Regions from separate parts of the Lysinibacillus sp. GW823-FHT06C08 genome, predicted to be linked through region 3. Evidence: riboswitches for the same ligand, from Rfam matches in the RefSeq annotation. Region 3 holds a riboswitch; each other region holds the start of a gene.
The links. Region 3 has a riboswitch for thiamine pyrophosphate ahead of thiT (energy-coupled thiamine transporter ThiT). Riboswitches for the same ligand answer to the same signal wherever they lie in the genome.

Region 1: linked by a shared signal. The riboswitch ahead of thiM (hydroxyethylthiazole kinase) and the one ahead of thiT (energy-coupled thiamine transporter ThiT) in region 3 are both predicted to bind thiamine pyrophosphate.
Region 2: linked by a shared signal. The riboswitch ahead of thiW (energy coupling factor transporter S component ThiW) and the one ahead of thiT (energy-coupled thiamine transporter ThiT) in region 3 are both predicted to bind thiamine pyrophosphate.
Region 4: linked by a shared signal. The riboswitch ahead of thiC (phosphomethylpyrimidine synthase ThiC) and the one ahead of thiT (energy-coupled thiamine transporter ThiT) in region 3 are both predicted to bind thiamine pyrophosphate.

What each region holds. Positions count from the first base shown of each region.
Region 1 covers NZ_JBXAHN010000004.1:150,946-156,197, reverse strand. The annotation lists gene AC1Q6O_RS12440 (alpha/beta-type small acid-soluble spore protein) at 143-361, shown strand; gene thiE (thiamine phosphate synthase) at 435-1,076, opposite strand; gene thiD (bifunctional hydroxymethylpyrimidine kinase/phosphomethylpyrimidine kinase) at 1,066-1,890, opposite strand; gene thiM (hydroxyethylthiazole kinase) at 1,878-2,645, opposite strand; TPP riboswitch at 2,732-2,830, opposite strand; gene mbcS (acyl-CoA synthetase MbcS) at 3,018-4,601, shown strand; gene sppA (signal peptide peptidase SppA) at 4,786-5,252, shown strand, end outside.
Region 2 covers NZ_JBXAHN010000001.1:578,869-584,120, reverse strand. The annotation lists gene AC1Q6O_RS02620 (ABC transporter substrate-binding protein) at 1-720, shown strand, start outside; gene AC1Q6O_RS02615 (MFS transporter) at 1,211-2,407, shown strand; TPP riboswitch at 2,459-2,566, shown strand; gene thiW (energy coupling factor transporter S component ThiW) at 2,661-3,164, shown strand; gene AC1Q6O_RS02605 (VWA domain-containing protein) at 3,255-5,252, opposite strand, start outside.
Region 3 covers NZ_JBXAHN010000010.1:50,037-55,288, forward strand. The annotation lists gene AC1Q6O_RS19630 (TspO-related membrane protein) at 1-423, shown strand, start outside; gene map (type I methionyl aminopeptidase) at 451-1,206, opposite strand; gene thiT (energy-coupled thiamine transporter ThiT) at 1,377-1,937, opposite strand; TPP riboswitch at 2,072-2,179, opposite strand; gene AC1Q6O_RS19645 (magnetosome magnetite crystal formation protein family) at 2,306-2,629, shown strand; gene AC1Q6O_RS19650 (small protein YxzF) at 2,685-2,807, shown strand; gene AC1Q6O_RS19655 (SbcC/MukB-like Walker B domain-containing protein) at 2,848-5,252, opposite strand, start outside.
Region 4 covers NZ_JBXAHN010000011.1:13,416-18,667, reverse strand. The annotation lists gene AC1Q6O_RS20085 (methyl-accepting chemotaxis protein) at 1-678, shown strand, start outside; gene AC1Q6O_RS20080 (AEC family transporter) at 1,003-1,932, shown strand; TPP riboswitch at 1,999-2,113, shown strand; gene thiC (phosphomethylpyrimidine synthase ThiC) at 2,259-4,037, shown strand; gene AC1Q6O_RS20070 (catalase) at 4,247-5,252, opposite strand, start outside.

The sequences.
Region 1 (5,252 bases), on a different contig from region 3:
TCAAAAGCCGTCTCAAATAGCTTATTTGAGACGGCTTTTTTGTATAGTTCGCCGAATGCCAATAGAGGTACATTTTACCTTTATTTTTTTTGTATTAAAAATCTAATAACGCACATTCTATATTCACAAGGAGGTGAGAAACATGGCTTCAAACAACAACCGCAGTTCAAACCAGCTTGCAGTACCTGGTGTACAACAAGCACTTGATCAAATGAAATACGAAATTGCACAAGAATTTGGTGTTCAATTAGGGGCTGACGCTTCAGCTCGTGCTAACGGTTCCGTTGGTGGTGAAATCACTAAACGTCTTGTACAAATGGCAGAATCTCAATTAAAAGGTATGCCAAACAACAACAACTAATAAATGCTAACTAAGCATTTATAAACTCAAAACCAGTGACCGTAAAAGGCACTGGTTTTAGTTTGTTTATCAATCATTTTTTTATGCGAGATAAAGACTTAAACATGGATACTGTTTGTTCAATATCCTTACTGTCACAGATAGCAGAAATAACAGCAACTCCGTCAGCACCAGCTTGCAAAACAACATTAGCGTTTGTCCAATTTATTCCACCTATGGCTACAATGGGAAAGTTAGGCTGCAATTTGGAAGCTTGCTGTAAAAAAATTGTGCCACATGGTGGTTGTGCATCACTTTTAGATGTTGTGGCAAAAATAGGTCCAATTCCTACATAGTCCGCATGATGGTCAATAGCCGTTTGTAGCTCTTCCTGTGAATGTACAGAAACGCCAAGGAGCCGGTTTGCCATTTTTTTACGTGCAATGGCAATCTGTTCATCATCTTGGCCAATATGAACACCATCTGCACCAAGTCGAACTGCTAGATCCACATCATCGTTAATGATAAACGGCACACGGTAATGTTGACATCGTTTTTGGCATTGGCGGGCAAATTGCTCATAAGCTAATCCTGTTAATGCATTAGGACCCTTTTCACGTAATTGAAACATAGTAATGCCAGCCCGCAGCGCTTGTTCGAGTACAGCTAAAGGTTCCTGTTGGGAAACATTGCTTGTACCCATAATAAAATAAAGCTGTAAATCTTCACGTTTCAAGTAATTTCACCTCGCAGGCACCTTTATGCAACTGATAAGCAAAATGATTTGTGGGCCCATGACCATTACCAATGTCTAAATCGTGCATAATGGCTAATTGTATAAATTTTTTAGCTTCGATAATAGCTTTTTCAATGGACAAACCTTGACCAAGGAAAGCCGTGATAGCTGCTGAAAATGTACAACCTGTACCATGTGTGTTTTCCGTCGAAATACGAGGAGACTGCATGGAAAATGATTTGTCATTTTTTATAAATACATAATCAATTGCATATAACGAATTGGGTAGATGCCCACCTTTAATGATGACACATTGAACACCTAGTTGGAAAAAGCATTGAGCAATTTCCTCCATATCCGAGAAATGATTTATTTTTCTTCCCGTAAGTGCCTCTGCTTCTGGTATATTTGGTGTCACAATTGTAGCAAGAGGAAGTAAAGACATGCGCATGGCCTCGATAGCCTCTTGCTGCAGTAAGCTTTCTCCACCTTTTGCAATCATAACGGGATCAACAATTAGTGGGATTTTTAAATCGTCAATAATGTGTGCAATACCTTGAATAATTTCCGAGGAATAAAGCATCCCTGTTTTAATCGCAGCAATCGAAAAATCTTCAAGTAATGCATGAAATTGTTTTTCAACAAAGTCAACGTCAATTGGGAAAACCCCTGTTACACCAATTGTGTTTTGAGCAGTTAATGCTGTAATAACGGAGGTGCCAAAAACCCCTAATTCCTGAAATGTTTTTAAATCAGCCTGAATGCCAGCGCCACCGCCACTATCCGAGCCTGCAATTGTCGTTACAATATGCATGATGCCTCACCCTCCTTTGAAAGACGATGTAAGGCATTAAGCAAAGCAATTTGAATATCCCCGATATCCTCTGTAAATGCGGATGCTAACTCAGCTGCTTTTTTATAGTATGTCAGTGTTTCCGCTAATTGGCTATACGGATCATCTCCTGAAGAGAAGGCTGCTCCACATATAGCGCTAAGTAAACAGCCTGTACCCGTTACTTCAGTCATTTGTGAATTTCCACCTGTAATCCATTGGCTCTGCACACCGTCTGTCATAAAATCATGTTTGCCTGTAACAATGACTATACAGTTGTAGCGTTGAGCCAATAGTGTAGCCTCAGTCTCTATGGCAATAAATCCCTCACCACTATCAACACCTTTTTGTTGCCATTCTACATTGGCTAATGCCGCAAGCTCACCCTTGTTACAGCGTATGACTGCAAATTGTATAGCTGAAAGTAATAGGTGTACGGTTTCCTTGCGATAAACTGTGGCACCTGCGCCAACCGGATCTAATATAACAGGAATGGCAAGGGTATTTGCTTTTTTTCCTGCTAACAGCATTGATTCTTTTGTTCGGTCATTTAGTGTACCAATATTGATTAAAAGAGCGTCTGCAATGGCGACCATTTCCTCCACCTCATGGCTATCATCAGCCATGACAGGAGAGGCACCTAATGCCAATAGACCATTGGCTTGGAAATTAGCCACGACATAATTAGTTATACAGTGAATAAGCGGTTGTTGTTGACGAATTGTTTGAAAAATCATTTTAGTCCTCCTTTATTGGTGGACGTAAGCATGCAAAAAAGGCCCTTTTTACGTAAAAATGCACGAAAAAGAGCCTTTCATCTGAAAAAACGATGTTCATTGCTCCCTACGTCAGTATTAACTAACAGGTTCAAAGGGTCAGGTTTTACCTTCTCAACTCTTTATGAGTCCCCCTGCAATCTTGCTTATAGTTGACCAAAATGTACCATACTTTTCATATGTATTCAATAGCAAGTTTTCCTATCGACAAAACGTGACTGATGCCATATAGCTAAGCATGATAGTTGTCATGACTTTACTTAAATCAAGTGTAAACCATTGAAAATACTAGAAAAGGAGTATAATGTGTCTTAACAAAAGGGGGCATTTGCCATGAATAGACAAGAATTAGTAGCACCAGAATGGTATAACATAACAGATGAATTTGAAAAATATGCAAAGGATTCAACTAAAAATGCATTGATTATTTATCATGAGCATTCTGATGTACAATTTATCACCTACGCACATTTACTTGAAAGAGCGAATCAGGCGGCACATGTCTTTACAAAAAGTGGATTAACTAAAGGTGATGTCATTTTAGTGATGGTACCACGCTCAGTAGAAGCATACATTGTCTATATTGCTGCATTAAAAGCGGGTTTAATAATCATTCCAAGCTCTGAAATGCTAAGAACAAAAGATATTGAGTATCGTATTCATCATGCTGATGCTAAAGCTGTTGTAGCCTTTGAGCCTTATATTGAGCAATTTGATCAAGTAGGGAATTTACAAAATATACAGCAATTTGTTATCGGTAATGCACATGAACCATGGCAGCCGTTAGTAGACAAAATGCGAAAGCAACCAACAACTTACATAAGTTCTACACCAACAAAAAGTACAGACCATGCCTTTTTAGCTTACACAAGTGGCACAACAGGTAACCCGAAAGCTGCTGTGCATACTCATAGCTGGGGCTATGCACATTTACGGACAACAGCCCCACACTGGCTAGGAGTACAAGAAAATGATATTGTATGGGCAACTTCAGCACCAGGATGGCAAAAATGGATTTGGAGTCCGTTTCTCGCGATTTTAGGCAGCGGTGCCACTGCATTTGTTTATAAAGGAAAGTTTGATGCAGCAACATATTTAGCGTTGCTTGAAAAATTTAAGATGAATGTCTTATGTTGCACACCGACAGAATATCGTTTTATGGCAGCACTTGAAAATTTACAGGAGTATGACATCAGTTCAATTCGACAAGCTGTTTCAGCAGGTGAGCCATTGAACAGTGATGTCATTAAAAAATTCTCAGACACTTTCCATCTACAAGTGCGAGATGGTTATGGTCAGACTGAGAATACACTTCTTGTAGGGACTATGGTTGGTATGGACGCAAGAGTTGGTTCGATGGGTAAACCTACGCCAGGCAATACGGTTGACATTATAGACGATTTTGGCGAGCCAGTTGCTATAGGAGAAGTAGGTGATATTGCTGTTCATCGAGAAACACCTGCACTTTTTAAAAAATATTTAAATGATCCTGAACGTACTAATTTACAATTCCGTGGTGATTGGTATATAACAGGGGATCGAGCTTATAAAGATGCGGACGGCTATTTTTGGTTTGAAGGCCGCGGAGATGATGTTATTATTTCCTCAGGTTACACAATTGGACCTTTTGAAGTAGAGGATGCGCTGATGAAGCATCCGACTGTGAAAGAGGTTGCTGTCATTGCAAGTCCCGATAAAGTTCGCGGGAACATCGTTAAAGCATTCATTATCCTTCATAATGGTGTTAATTGTAATCAAGAGCTTATTCAATGCCTTCAAAATCATGTCAAATCATTAACGGCACCTTATAAATACCCACGTGCTATTGAATTTGTTACTGAGTTACCCAAAACTGCATCTGGTAAAATTAGACGTGTTGAATTAAGACAACAAGAATTAAAACATCTTGTACAATAATCATTTCCTAGGAAATAATGTCGAAAATCAAAGTTCATGCAAAGAAATGAACTTTGATTTTTTTTATATTTTTAGGTAAGGTATTATGAGGAAATAAATAGAATAAAACTTTTTGCATATTATTGCAAAAAAATGAAACAAATGAGCAAGTCATACGTATTACGAGTTAAGGAGGCGGAAAGACATGAATGTTAAAAGGTGGGTTGCATTAATAGTGGCTGGTGTTCTTTTACTGTTTTCATTAGGGATTAATACCATTTTTGCACTATTTAAAGCAGATTTCCTAGGTAATTTTGACAGTTTAATGGCAGGAAATAACCTAGATGTATATGAAAATGTAATTGAAGGAGATAATTATGATAAAAGGATTGCCTATTTAAAGGTAGATGGAACAATCCAAGATATTGGATCAAGTTCACTATGGCAACCTGTTGCATATGATCATCAATTTTTCTTAGATCAATTGGATAATATTTTGTACGATGATACGATTCAAGGAATTGTTTTAAGTGTTAACTCTCCGGGTGGAGGGGTAAAAGAATCTGCTGAAATTTATAAAAAGCTATTAAAAATTAAAGAAGAACGACAAATTCCAATTTATGTATCGATGGATTCGATGGCAGCATCTGGTGGCTATTATATTTCAGCTCC
Region 2 (5,252 bases), on a different contig from region 3:
CCGTACTTTTTAGATTTACCATTCGATGATAACAATCAATTTTCAGTTCCTTACTTCTGGGGAACAGTAGGAATTGTATATAATCCAAAGCTAGTTGGGAACTTAGATTTCTCCTCCTGGGACGATTTATGGGATCCTTCATTAAAAAGAAAAGTATTTTTAGTAGACGGTGCCCGCGAAGTGATTGGGATGGGTTTAAATAGTCTTGGACACTCCTTGAATTCATTGGATAACGATGAATTGCGTGAAGCAACTGACAAGCTGATTACACTTGCGCCAAACGTAAAAGCGATCATTGGGGATGAAATTACACCATTAATGATCAATAATGAAGCATCAGTGGCCCTCACTTGGTCTGGTCAGGCAGCGGACATGATGTCTGAAAATGAAGAGTTGGACTTTGCTGTTCCTGAAGAGGGCTCCAATTTATGGTTCGATAATATGGTTATACCAAAAACCTCAAAAAATATTGATGGTGCACATGCCTTTATCAATTTTATGCTAAGTGCTGAATCTGGTGCTCAAAATGCCGATTATGTTGGCTATTCGACGCCTAATATCGCTGCGATGGACTTAATGGACCCTGAAGTAGTTGCTGATGAACGCTATTACCCTTCTGAAGAGCAACGTGATACATTAGAGGTCTATAAAAACTTAGGCCCAGATTACTTAGGTAAATATAATGAGCTGTTTTTAGAATTTAAAATGAGTATTCGATAATTTATAAGAGCGAATTGGTCTAGAAACCAATTCGCCCTTTTTATGTAAGCATTCAGTTGTATTACTATATTTAGAAAGCAATTCTACTAGTAGCCTGTAGTAGTTCATCTTCGCAGCCCCCTCTCCTATAATCCCTTTGGTCTATGTTTAAGCTAACAATCATTTTCACCTCTAGATCAAAGAAAAGACCATAGATACTACGTGCCAATACATATGCCCATCATAGCTTCATCTTAAACAATATTATTCACTTTTATCACGCTATTTCATTTCAACAAAATTACTTCTAGCAAAAAGTTCATACGCTCTCCTAACTATTCATGTTTATTAATCAATTAGATACTATTACATTGTGAAGTTTTCTGAGAAAAAAACTTTTCTGGAAAACCATTCTAACGATTGGATCAGTTACAGCAATCTCAACTATTAGCCAGCCATAATTCTTTATGATAGACTGTACTATATTTGATTACATAAAGGGGGTTTTTCGATGACCCAGCAGAAGTCCAATAAGGCGGCTTTGTATATATTAATGTTTAATATGTTTATCGCAATGGGGAGTATTGGAATTATTATTCCTGTAATGCCGGAATATTTAAGAATATTTGGAGCAGCAGGACAAGTTCTAGGCATGCTTATTGCAACGTTCGCCTTGGCACAATTTGTATTTTCTCCAATTGCTGGGAATCTTTCTGACCTGTATGGGCGGAAAAATTTAATTATTTTCGGTCTTATACTAACAGGACTTGCACAAATCGGTTTTGGCCTTTCTACAGATGTTTGGATGCTCTTTTTGGCACGCTTTTTAGGTGGCCTTGGCTCTGCATTTGTTGCACCTCCTATTATGGCTTTTGTAGCAGACGTGACAACTTATGAAGAACGCGGAAAAGGAATGAGTATGTTAGGAGCTGCAATGTCGTTCGGCTTTATGATTGGCCCTGGAATTGGTGGTTTCCTCGCAAAGGTTAGCTTACATTTTCCATTTTTCATGGCGGGAGCTGCCGCCATTTTAGCGTCTATTTTATCGTACTTTTTATTACCATCTACAAAGCCAAATACTGCGCAAAATAGACAAAAGCAAGATAATCTGGTGAAACAGATGGCTCGCTCTGTACATATGCCTTATTTTGTTATGTTAATTATTATGATGGTATTCTCATTTGGGATTGCTAACTTCCAAACAACCTTATCACTATTTGTGACAGAAAAATTTAATTACTCACCTGGCGATATTGCTACCATTCTAGTGGTTGGTGGAGCATTTGGGGTAATTGTACAGATGTTTATCATAACGCCACTCTTTAAACGCTTTGGTGAAATGAAAGTAGTTTTGGTCAATTTATTTATTGCCTCCATTGCTATTTTCTTAATATTATTTGTTTCAGGTTTTGCACTAATATTAGTTGTAGCAACCATCTTCTCTACGGCAACAACATTAATTCGTCCAGCTGTTAATACACTCATCTCAAAACTTGCTGAAACAGAGCAAGGGTTTGCAGCCGGCTTGAACAATGCCTATATGAGTCTTGGAAATATGATTGGACCCGCTTTAGCTGGTTTCTTATTTGACTGGAATATGAATAGTCCTTATATTTTTGGTGCCATTATCTTATTAGCCTGCTTCTTCCTTGCCCTGATTTGGACATTGAAAAAGGCACCACAGCTTATGCATCCAGATTCACACTAATCATCAAAGCTTATTGACTATTGATTGAAGTATGTTACACTTCTAAAAAATACTTACCACTAGGGGAGTCTTTTAAAGGCTGAGACGTATATGGTTATATACGGACCCTTCGAACCTGATCTAGTTCATGCTAGCGGAGGGAAGTGGCGCTTCTTGCTATTTTCAGTGTATAAGCAAGGCCGCTTCCTGTCGTTTGAAGGAAGCGGCTTTTTTCATTTTCCTAGTGGCTAAAACGAAAAGGAGCGCACCTATCATGTCTATTCGAAAATTAACAATTATGGCTTTATTAGTAGCGATTGCCGTTGCAGGCTCTACGTTCATCTCCATTCCAACTGGGATTGCTCGTGCCTACCCTGTGCAGCACGCTATTAACGTAATAGGAGCCATTATACTTGGACCCGTACCTACAGTTGTAGTTGCCTTTGTTACGGCTATCATTCGTATCCTTACAGGAACAGGCTCACTGTTAGCCATTCCTGGTAGTATTATTGGAGCATTATGCGCAGGTCTTGCCTATAAATATAGCAGTAAAATGTGGCTAGCTGGTATGGGTGAAGTGATCGGCACTGGTCTTCTCGCATCGCTTGTAGCAGTGCCCTATGCAAAGTTACTTATGGGGACATCCGTAGCGGCCTTATTTTTCATGCCTGCCTTTTTAATATCAAGTTCAATTGGAGCAATCTTAGGTATTGTAGTAGCTAGCAGTTTGCGTAAAACCGTGCTAGTAAAATATTTTAATTCCCGCTCTTTTTATTAAATAACGTTGTTGATATAACTTAGAGGATTTGTCTCCATGCATATACAAAAAGCAGTGCGAAATAATTCGCACTGCTTTCATCTAACTAAATTATTGGCGTTTTTTCATACCCTTTAATAATTGTGCCACGTTCGTGTTTTCTGCCTGTACGGGGTGATTCTCTACAATTTGCTCCTTTTTCTTCGGCTTCGTTAGGAAATTCCAGCCAAAGCGTCTTATTGTAATATCAATAAAGAATAAGAGCATACCTGCAAGGAGAAGCCATGTCGCAATGTTTTGACGATCCGCCCCTTGCTTTGTAAAGTCACGGAACACTTCTTGTGGTTCTTTTAAAATAGCACCACCAGTTTGTTCGGTTAATTCTTCTATTAATTTATCATTAGCAGGAAGAAGTTCATACTCAGCACTATAGGGAACACTTAATCCAGCCTGATAAATCGTTTCCTTTTCATCAGCGATACGGAAGAAGATTAATCCCGGGTCAGCTTGTACTACAGCACGCACCTGAGAGGCTGATATAGTTTCAAGCTGTGTGTCTAACTCTTCACCAGCTTCATTAACCGCAACAATATCTAAAAAGGCTGCTTCATTTGTAGGATCTGTAATCATAAAGGACCCATCTGATTCTATTCTTACATCATAGGCAACATCATTATAACTTGGGAGCATTTGTGAAATAAGCGTTTGCCAAAATGTGCCCCAGTTTTGCCATCTTGCCCAGTCGCCCGACCACTTTCCTGTTGAATCAGAAGTGAATGCGAATGTTTTGCCAAGACCGTATTGCCATTGTGCTAACACCGGATCTTCTTTTTCGCTTTCAGCCACGACGGTAGCACCCTGCTTTGCGGTTGTTCCGATATAAGCATTCATTTGTGGAACGCCATTGGCAAATAGCGTATTCCATCCCCCTGCATGATAGAGTATTGGATAAAATGGGTTATCCTCAATGTACGTACGGGAAATCATAGCTGTTTCACGAGATAAAATGGAAGGAATAGTTTGCTCATCGATAACATTGTAGAAACGTCCGCTTCCCATCTCACTCAGAGCTTCCAATAAGTTAGCATCCGCATCTTGACCAATAGCCACTGTTGATAAAGTTATTCCAGTATCTTTTCCTTGTTCAATTAAATCTTCATAATTTCCTGGCTGTGATTGTCCATCCGTTAAAAGAATAATATGCTTACGTTGCAGTTTTATATCTGCTAGGTTTTCATATGCTTTTGCAAGTGAACCATAGATTTCTGTCCCGCCTCCTGGTGTAACAGATAAAATGGTATCCACTGCCTCTTCTTTATTGTTCAGAGGACCAGTCTCTATAATTTCCCATGGTCGATCATCAAATGCTATAAATCCTAATGTATCTTCATCACGTAGCATTTCAACTGAACGTGCTGCTGCTTCCTTTGCAAGCTCTAGCTTGGATCCTGACATACTACCAGAGCGATCTAGTACAATGACAAGTCCTAATGAAGGTAATTGTTCTTTCCCCTTAATTTCCATTTCAACAGGTAATAATGTTTCAATTGGCGTTTTAAAATAACCACCTAAACCAAAGCTATTTTCTCCACCAACCATTGCAAAACCAACACCAAAGTTTTTGACTGCTTGCTCTATCACACTCATTTTCGCCTCACCGACTAAATGTCCTGGTACATTATCGAAAATAATGGCATTATATTGCAAATAACTAGAGAGTTCATTTGGTAAGCTTTCAGGTGATTTTATATCATAGGCTATTGATTGCTGACCAAGTGCCGCCGCTATTGGTGAAGCTGTTTCATAGCCATTCACAATGAGTAAATGTGGTTCGCTTTGTACCATTGTGACACTTGTTAATTTATTGTTTTCAAATATTGCGTCTTGTCCTACTTGAACAACGGCTTCATATTTCACCAGCCCTTCACCAGTCGCTGCATGTTTATAGGTAAACATATTCGTTCCTTCGGCTAGCTCGACTGCCTCACGATGAATCAGTTCATCATTTTCATATAATAATAGCTCGCCTTGTCCAGCTGTTGTTGCATGCACTTCTGTTACCAGTTGTTGTTGCTCACCCACATAGGCAACTTGTGGGGACACAAAGCT
Region 3 (5,252 bases):
ATTGTTTCTCTCGGCATTACCTTACTCTTAGTCTTGTATTTATTTATGCTGTACAATACGTATCCAATTCATGACAAATCACTGTCGGGTCGTATTCCTTTCGCCATTTATTTTGCATGGATGACATTTATTTTTATCACAAATATTAGCTTTACGTTAACAGCTTATGGTTGGAACGGTTTTGGTCTAAGCACTCCTCTTTGGGCAGTTATTTTACTGACATTAGGTGGAGCCATTGCGCTACATATCCGCTTTCATCACTTTGATATCATGTATCCAAGTGTTTTTATATGGGCTTATATAGGAATCGCTTTACATAATGGTTTTGATGAGCTACTCGTAACAACAGCTGCATTATTTTTATGTGGTGTACTCTTAGTTGGTATTTTATTCATTAAAAAAAATCCTGCCTACCAAAAATAATTTGGTGTGCAGGATTTTTTTGTAATCCTATTCTTCGTCTAATGAAGTAAGGATAATTGGTTTATCTTTTGTAACAATTACTGAATGTTCAATTTGAGCAACAAGAGACTTATCAGGTGTAATGAATGTCCAACCATCACCAGCTTCTACAATATGCTCTGCTTTTGCTGAGATAAATGGCTCAACTGCAAGAACCATGCCTTCTTTCATAATCGTAGAGTCCCATGCATCGTAATAATTTAAAATGTGATTTGGTTCATCATGTAAAGAACGACCTAAACCATGGCCTGTTAAATTCATAATAACTGTTAAGCCATTAGCATTCGCTTCGCGCTCTACAGCTTTACCGATTTGATTTAATTTAGAGCCAGCCTTTACCTTTGTCATAGCACGATCAAAAGCATCTTTGGCAACACGACATAGTTTTTCTTTGTCTTCATAGCCTTCACCAACTACAAATGAAATACCCGTGTCGGCAAAGTAGCCATCTAAAGAGCCTGAAACATCGATATTGACGATATCTCCCTCCTGAATAACACGTTTACCTGGGATACCATGCGCTACTTCCTCGTTGACACTTATACAAGTATATCCTGGGAAGTCATATTCTCCTTTTGGTCCTGAAATGGCACCTGCCTCAGCAAACATTCGACCAGCAATTTCATCTAGTTCAAGTGTTGTGACACCTGGTTTTGTAGCAGCCTTCATCGCTTCACGAATCTCTGCACAAATGCGTCCAATTTTTTTAAAAGCTTCAATTTCTTCTTGCGTTTTTACAATCATGTATAACGTCCCTTTCATCTAATATCTACTCTTTAATATAACATAACTTTTTACGCGTATAACGCTAAACGCTTTAAATATTGTATGCCTGCCTTCTTGGCAAAGTGCTAAGAGCTCTATTCTCTTACGACTACATAAAAAACCCCTTCACCAATATGAAGGGGTTGGCATTATGCTTTACGTTGCATTAGTTGTGGAGCCGCTGTGAATAATAACGCTCCCACAATAGCTGTTAATACTGTTGCGGGCAGCATATAGGTACCATTATAAATAATCGAGTAGATCCACGCATTTTGATCGCCGGCATACTCTGCAAAAAATACCGCGCCAGCAGTAGTGTGCGCTGCATATCTCAAGAAGCCTGCAAATACAGTACCTACAATAATATAAAGCGCCATTTTTGTTTTGTTTAGTTGATTTGCTGCTTCCAGTAAAGGTCTGCGTACAATGGCCGCTAACCCTACAACTGTGAAAGCAACACCGTAATCTAATAAACCTTGAAGCCAGTGTACAATATAAGCTCCAAACATGGTTTGCATAACACCTACAAGCAAGCCTGTTGTTAGGCCAGCTACTAGACCCCAGCGAAATGCAATTAACATAATTGGTACCATAACAAGACTAACAGAGCCACCTTGTGCCCATACTTTAAAGGAGACCTGATCGAGCACGAGGCCAATCGCTGCAAATATTGCAATCTCCACTAGCATTAATAGTCTTTTTTTGTCCATACATATTCTCTCCTTTGTTCCGATGTAGGATACAAGAGCAGGAATAGAAATGCGCTGATTTGATTCGCTCTGACACCTTTTTATTCTTAAGAATGAAAAAACGATGTCAGGACAGAGCCTCACATCGTACAAGTGTCGGTTTCTATCCACATCCCTACGCAAGTGTTAGCTTACAGGTTCAAAGAGTCAAGGCATTACGTGCCCAGTCTCAGCTGACATCATCAGCTCCCCTTGTGGTCGTTACATCTGAATTTAATTTGAACACTTTCATTGTACGCAAAGCACGGAATGATTACAACCTCTTCCATACTTAATTTTTGAAACTTTACTGTTTTCCATGCGTAAATATTAAAAAAGGAGGTACAACTATGGAGAACCAAAAAATATTATCTGCCTTTAGTTATCTCAGTATTTTCTTTGCTCCTTTCATCGTACCATTAATTGTTTACTTCGTTACGAAAGATGCTGACATCAAAAGACATTCTATTCGCGCATTAGTGTCCCATCTAATTCCTTTCGTATTTGGGATCTTATTTTTCATTGTCTTTGTCTTTTCTACATTTAGTTTAGACCCCACTTCAAGTAATAGTACAGTCATGATCATTTGGTTCATTTCGTTCGCCATTTACGGAATTGTCTCGCTCGGAATTGTTATATGGAATATTATTCAAGCCGTTCGAGTTATCCGCTAATGTTTCATTTTTAAAATAAACAGGTAGAAGTAATTAAAAAGGAGCTGTGTTTTTGATGAAAGTATCAAAAGTAGTGAAAACCGCTGTTAAATTAGCGCCTATTGTTATACCAATCGTAAAAAAAGTGATGGCAGCAAAAAAAGGGACAACTTCTACAGTCAGTTCTCGAAAAAAATAAAAGGAGGGCGTATTTCCTTAAACCGGAAATACACCTTCCTTTATTTTATTTCAAAATGTGTTTGACTATGTCCATTCAATGTTTTTTCGACATGTAAAACGGCTGGCATCGCTGATTTTAATTCAGGCACATGAGAGATGACACCAATCATTCGTCCAGAATCTTGTAAATCGATTAATGTGTCTATTGCTTTATTTAATGATTCTTCATCGAGCGAGCCAAAGCCCTCATCAATAAACATGGTTTCAATATGAATATTGCCTTGGAAGCTTTGAATAACATCTGCCATTCCTAGAGCAAGGCTTAATGATGCATTGAACTTTTCACCACCAGATAACGTTTTAACATCTCGTAATTGATCTGTGTAAGCATCATATACATCAAGCCCAAGTCCACTTTGCTTGGCATGCTTTTCAAGCCTGTCTGAACGTCTAAGTTCAAATTGACCGTTAGATAAATGATAAAGACGAATATTGGCTGCCTCTGTAATTTGATCTAAATAATTAATTTGAATATATCGTTCAAAGGACAGTTTTTTCGAATTTTGCCCATTTAATAAGCCATACAGCTCCTTCACTCGACCTGCCTCACTCTCAAGTAAACGAAGCTCTCTCTCTGTTTCTTCTACTTTGTTGATGAAGCTTAGACATGATTTCGCAAATCCATCTATTTGTTGAAGTTGTTTAAAGGCATCCTCATAGGCGATTCTGAGATTTTCCACAGTTGCCTCCATCAGGGCTAAATCTTGCTCCTCTTTCCCTTGTAGATGTTTTTCTCCTTCTGAAATTTGAATTTGTAACGTATGAACATGTAACCTGTAGTCATTGCATGCCTTTCGAAGTTCCTCTAATTGAGTGGCACTTCTTTTCGCAGTTGCATAGTCTTCATAGTACACAAAGCCTGCTTCCTGCATGCTTATTGAAAACTGCTCACGCTTGTCATTCATTTTGAGCTTTAATTCTTCAAAATTCTGTTTGGCGATTTCCACAGCTAGTTTAGCATTACTGGCAGCTTCCTTCGCGGCATGTAAATCATGCTGGCTTTCCTGCCATAATTTTTGTAAATCCATTTTCTGTTTACTAACATCGGTAAGTGTTTGTTTTAATTGCTTTAAGGTTGGCATAGTTGTTGGCATTTGCTTATGCTGTTCTTCTACAATTGCCTGCAGTCTTGTCCAGCCCTTCATCTGCTCAGTTAAATATTCCTCAAGTTTGACTTGTTTATGTTGCAAATGCTCTATTGCTAAACGCTGTTCCTTCTGGTTAATCCTTGTTTGAGCTAACTGTTGATTGATAATCTTTAAGCTAGTAATCTCTTGTTCCATTTTTTCTAAGGAAGCTATTATTTGTGCTTGATCCTGTTGCTTCATCGCGTATGCTTCTATTTGTGTCAGTGCCTCTTGCTGAAGCTGTTGTGCGGATGTTAAAAATGCCTCTTTTTCCAAATACAAACGCTCGTCTGAAGAAGCTTTTCTCCTTAACGTTTCCACCTGAGCAAGCTCAACAATTTCCAATTGCTCATTATGTGTTTGTTGATGAGTCGTACTCCCACAAACCGGACAAGGTTGCCCTTCTTTAAGCTGCTGAGCTAAAATGCTTGCTTGGCTTGTCAGCCAGCGTTGCTCTAATTGTTGAAGCTCCAGTCTACTGTCCTGATAATGAGTTTGAGTAGCGATAACATCTTGTTTCGCTATCTCTACCGTTTTTGTATATTTCTCCACCTTCATGAGCAAAGCTACTTGCTCCCGCAGTTTTGGTAGTTGTTCTAAGTAACCTTCATACGGTTCCAATTGTTTTTCATAGTGCTCAATTGATTGTGAAAGCTCCTCTAATTGCGCGCTTTCTTTATCGATTAGCACTAGGTTATCCGCTGCCCCTTGTTTAGCCGTTTCTACATATTGCTTAGCAATTTGCAGTTGCTGTACATTGCTGTCATAAGCCTCGAACTTAGGAAGCAATGCTTGGAGCTGCATTTCCTGCTGCAAAAGCTGTTGACGTTCTGACTCTTTTGCCTCTTCCGCTTCATATTTTTCTTGAGCTCTTTGTAACAGCTCCTTGGTTTGTAGTTGACTACTGTTAGCTTGCTGATAGGCTTGTTCTTTTAAATTTTGTTCGGCTCGTAAATCCAAACATTGTTGCTCCAGTAGTAGTAAACGCTCCGCTTGTTCTGCTAAGGCTATCTCCCGTTCCTTTGCAAGGAAGTTGTCTTGCTCATTTAATAGCAGTTCTAGTCTTTTTTGACGTTTGAACTGCTCCTCAAATTGTTCATTAAGCGTTTTAGCTAAACGGTAAAACTCCTGTTCTTTTTGATGATGATTATAGGCTTCCTCATACTGGCGCTGTTCATCTTCAAAACATTTTCTATAATAGGTAAGCTCCTCTTCCAGTGCTTGCTTTAGCTGAAACATATTTTCCGTATTATCAGCAATTTGTGTGAACAAAGGAG
Region 4 (5,252 bases), on a different contig from region 3:
ACAACAGAAAAAGGCATGCAAGAGGTTCTAAGTTTACATGAACATAATATAGAGACGAATGAGATGAACAGCCGTATTCAGCAGCAAATGGAATCGCTAGCTTCTAATATTGCCAATATTAATCAAATTATTGCCTCCATTCAAAGCATTACGGAGCAAACTAATCTATTAGCTTTAAATGCAAGTATTGAGGCTGCACGAGCTGGTGAGCATGGAAAAGGTTTTGCTGTCGTGGCGGAAGAAGTAAGAAAGTTGGCAGAGCAATCAAAAACTGAAACAGAAATTATTAAAAGCACGGTAGAAAGTATTTTAGAAAATTCTCAGCAAACAGTTGCAGTCATTGCATCAAATGCAGACTTAATGCAATCTCAAAATGAGTCCGTACAAAGCACGCAATTGGCCTTTAAAGATAATAGTGATTTGTCACGTGCAATTGCAACTTCTATTAGTGAACTAATGACACAGTTGTCTACTATGTTAGAGCATAAAAATCAAGCGATTATGTCCATTCAAAGTATATCGGCTATATCAGAGGAAACAGCGGCCTCTGCTGAGCAAGTAAGTGCCTCTGCAATGGACCAACAAGCAGAATTGCAAAAAGTGGCAGAGTCTATGCAAAATATGAATGATATCTCTAATGAACTGCAAGAGGTAGTTAATCTATTTAAGCTTGCGTAAAGAAAAAGGCTACCTAAAATCTAAAGGTAGCTCAGACTGTTGATAAAAGGAATCGAGAAGTTCATGCTCGATTCCTTTTTCATTTTTACTTCATGAAAAATAATTCTTTGCTGCCTAATCATACATGGCCATGAATGAGTTTTGGTAATTCTTACATTGTGTACATTGTTCTCGTTCATTGATTTGATTTTTTGAATCTTTTCAACCATAGGAACAAGGCGCGCCCCGTCCGTAGTGGAAATCAACGGTTTTAATTATGAAAGTAAGTGTCATTGACCAAGTGCATGATCGACACTACTATTAAAAGGGAGGGGGGACATCAATATGGTGTATCTTGGAATGATTTTCTTTCAAATTGTCGCACCTATTTTAGTATTACTTGTACTAGGTGCTATTCTACAAAAGAAATTTCGCTTTAATTTAAAAGCATTATCACAGCTTATTACATATTGTTTTATGCCAGCCGCTGTATTTATTAATTTATATGAGACGAATATAAAGCTGTCTGTTCTAGGAGAAGTCGGATTGTTTGTTGTACTTTTTATCGGTAGTCAAATGCTGCTTAGTCACTTTTTAGCGAAAGGGCTTGGCCTCGCCAAAACTGAGGCGGCTGTTTTTAAAAATAGTGTAGTACTCATTAACTCTGGGAACTATGGGATTCCGGTAGCTCAAATGATTTTTGCCACTCAACCTATTGGTGTAGCCATCCAGGTTATACTCGTTATCTTTCAAAACATGACAACATATACGTATGGTTTATATAATTTAATTTCCTCTACTAAATCGGGCATGGCGATTTTTAAGGACTTTATAAAAATGCCTATTATTCACGCTTTAATAATCGGTGTGGGCATGAATTATTTTGATATTGGCATTCCGCAGTTTATTAAAATACCAATAGACCATGTAGCAGATGGTTTTATTGCCGTTGCATTAATCACGCTAGGCGCCCAATTGTCTCAGATGGAGATCAAAACGATGTTTAATAAAACAGTATTCGTCAGCTGCTTCACGCGATTATTTATCGGACCAGCCGTGGCTTTAGTCATTATCTATACGCTGGGTTTAGATGGGGTTGTGGCACAATCATTATTTATAGCAAGTGCTTTTCCCACATCCCGCAACAGTTCAAGTCTAGCATTAGAGTATGATGTAGAGTCGGCAACAGCTGCACAAACCGTTTTATTCTCAACCATTGTGAGTTGTATAACGGTCACGATTGTGATTTATATTGCGGATGTAATGTTTACCTAATAGAAAATATTTAAATGATAACTTCCATCTCTTAGCAATATCTGCTACACTAGCATCAAACTGAATAGTATTAACTAGGGGGGTCTGATGAGTCAGGCTGAGAGGGAAACGCATAGAGGTTTCTTGACCCTTTGGACCTGATCTGGCTCATACCAGCGTGGGAAAGTTAAGAAGCTATTGCCTATTACGTGCAATCAATAGACCCTTTACATTCATGGCCGGATCCAATTATTATTTTGGATTCGGCCTTTATTTATTTTATTTGATTGTTGGGTGAGCTAGATTCGGTCCTTGCCTATAATATATTTAAGGGAGAGAAGTAGCTCATGTCAGCAATTAGTGAAAAGAACATTACGATTATGTCTAACTTTGAAGGAAGTAAAAAGGTTTATGTGGAAGGATCTCGTCCAGATATATTAGTACCAATGCGTGAAATTGCATTAAGTCCGACGACTGGTAGCTTTGGAGATGAAGAAAATGCCCCGATTAGAGTGTATGATACGAGTGGACCATATACAGATCCGGCCTTTCGTGTGGATATTACAAAAGGCTTACCTGCTTTACGAAGTCCTTGGATACAAGAGCGAGGGGATGTTGAGGAATACGGAGGACGTACGATTAAACCTGAGGATAATGGTTTTCGTCGTGCTGATGATCCACGTATCCATGAAAATGTCTTCCCGGAATTGGTGAGAAAGCCTTTACGTGCAAAGAAGGGTAGAAATGTCACACAGCTTCATTATGCTAGAAAGGGAATTATTACACCTGAGATGGAATTTGTAGCGATACGCGAAAATATGGACCCAGATTTCGTACGTTCAGAGATTGCAGCAGGCCGAGCTATTATGCCTTCCAATATTAATCATCCAGAGGCAGAGCCAATGATTATCGGTCGTAATTTCCATGTGAAAATTAATGCGAACATTGGAAATTCAGCCGTATCATCCTCGATTGCAGAGGAGGTCGAAAAAATGACATGGGCTACACGCTGGGGCGCTGATAATATTATGGATCTATCAACTGGCAAGCATATTCATACAACGAGAGAATGGATTATTCGAAATGCTGCAGTACCCGTTGGGACAGTACCAATTTATCAGGCATTAGAAAAAGTGAATGGTGTGGCTGAGGATTTAACGTGGGAGGTGTACCGTGATACGCTTATTGAACAAGCGGAGCAAGGGGTAGATTATTTCACTATTCATGCAGGTGTCCTTTTACGTTATGTCCCTCTTACCGCAAACCGTGTAACGGGTATTGTGTCTCGGGGTGGGTCCATTATGGCGCAGTGGTGCTTATACCATCATCAAGAGAACTTCCTCTATACTCATTTTGAGGAAATATGCGAAATTATGAAAGCTTATGATGTAGCCTTCTCATTAGGAGATGGCTTACGCCCAGGGTCAATCGCGGATGCTAACGATGAAGCACAATTCGCGGAGCTGGAAACATTAGGCGAATTAACGCAAATCGCATGGAAGCATGATGTTCAAGTAATGGTGGAAGGGCCAGGTCATGTTCCAATGCATTTGATTAAAGAAAATATGGACAAGCAATTAGAGGTTTGTAAGGAAGCTCCCTTCTATACATTAGGTCCATTGACAACAGATATTGCGCCAGGTTATGACCATATTACATCTGCTATTGGAGCGGCGATGATTGGTTGGTTTGGAACTGCTATGCTCTGCTACGTGACACCGAAGGAACATTTAGGTTTACCTAATAGGGAGGATGTTCGAGTAGGGGTTATTACTTATAAAATTGCTGCACATGCTGCAGATTTAGCAAAGGGTCACCCAGGTGCACAGCAACGGGATGATGCACTGTCAAAAGCGCGTTTTGAGTTCCGCTGGCGCGATCAATTTAACCTTTCTCTTGATCCAGAGCGTGCAGTAGAATATCATGATGAAACATTGCCAGCAGAAGGAGCCAAAACGGCTCATTTTTGTTCAATGTGCGGGCCTAAATTTTGTAGCATGAGAATTTCCCAGGATATTCGTAATTATGCTAAAGAAAAGGATTTAAATACAACAGAAGCCATCCATGAAGGTATGAGGGAAAAGTCAGCGGAGTTTAAAAAGGCAGGTAGTCAAATCTATCAATAATAATAGTGCGAGGCTTGTGTTTATTTACTAGACACAAGCCTTTTTTTATGTTGGTTTCACAACTTAATAGGGGAGATGAATAAAAGTAATATATGCATTTGCAAATAGAAGTGAACGCTTGAACCTAGACGAATACAAAAAAGCTCCACGTGAATTATACATTCACATGGAGTAAAAGTTGGATTTGGATATCAATAATAAGTGGAATATTAAACGTTTGTTGGTTGTTTTACGTATGGATTTGTAAGATCCATACCTTCTAATGAAAGACCCATTGCTTTTGCAACACCTTCACCATATGCTGGATCAGCTAAATAGCAGTGAAGAATGTGACGGCGTTTGATGAATTCCTCAACAGAAGCCATATCATTAGCCGTATTTTCAAATAGACGTTGTTGTTCTTTCGCAGTCATTAGGCGGAAAAGTTTACCTGGTTGCTCGAAGTAATTACTATCGTCTTCACGGAAATCATGAATTCCTGCATGACCATCGATGTGTAACTCAGGCTCTTTATGGTCTAAATTATGTTCCCATTCACCATAGCTATTTGGTTCATAGCCTAGTGTTGATCCAAGGTTGCCGTCAAAACGCATAGAGCCATCTCGGTGGAAAGTACGGAATGGACATTTTGGTGCATTAACAGGAAGCATATAGTGGTTTACACCTAAACGGTAGCGTTGTGCATCCGCATAGGCAAAGATACGACCTTGTAACATTTTATCTGGTGAGAAGCTAATACCAGGGACGATGTTAGATGGTGCAAAGGCAGCTTGTTCCACTTCTGCAAAGTAGTTGTCCGGGTTTTTATTTAACTCAAACTCACCTACAGGAATTAATGGGAAATCTTTTTTATACCATACTTTTGTTAAATCGAATGGGTTGTATGGTAGCTCACGAGCTTGCTCCTCTGTCATAACCTGAATATACATTTTCCATTTAGGTAAATCGCCTTTTTCGATGGCTTCATATAAATCACGTTGTGAAGATTCACGGTCTTGACCGATTACCTCAGTTGCTTCATCACCTGTTAAATTTTTAATGCCTTGTTCTGTACGGAAGTGGAATTTAACCCAAACACGCTCATTATCAGCATTGATAAAGCTATATGTGTGAGAACCAAATCCGTGCATATTACGGTAACCAGTTGGAATACCACGGTCGGACATTACAATTGTAACTTGGTGAAGTGCTTCTGGTAATAGAGTCCAGAAATCC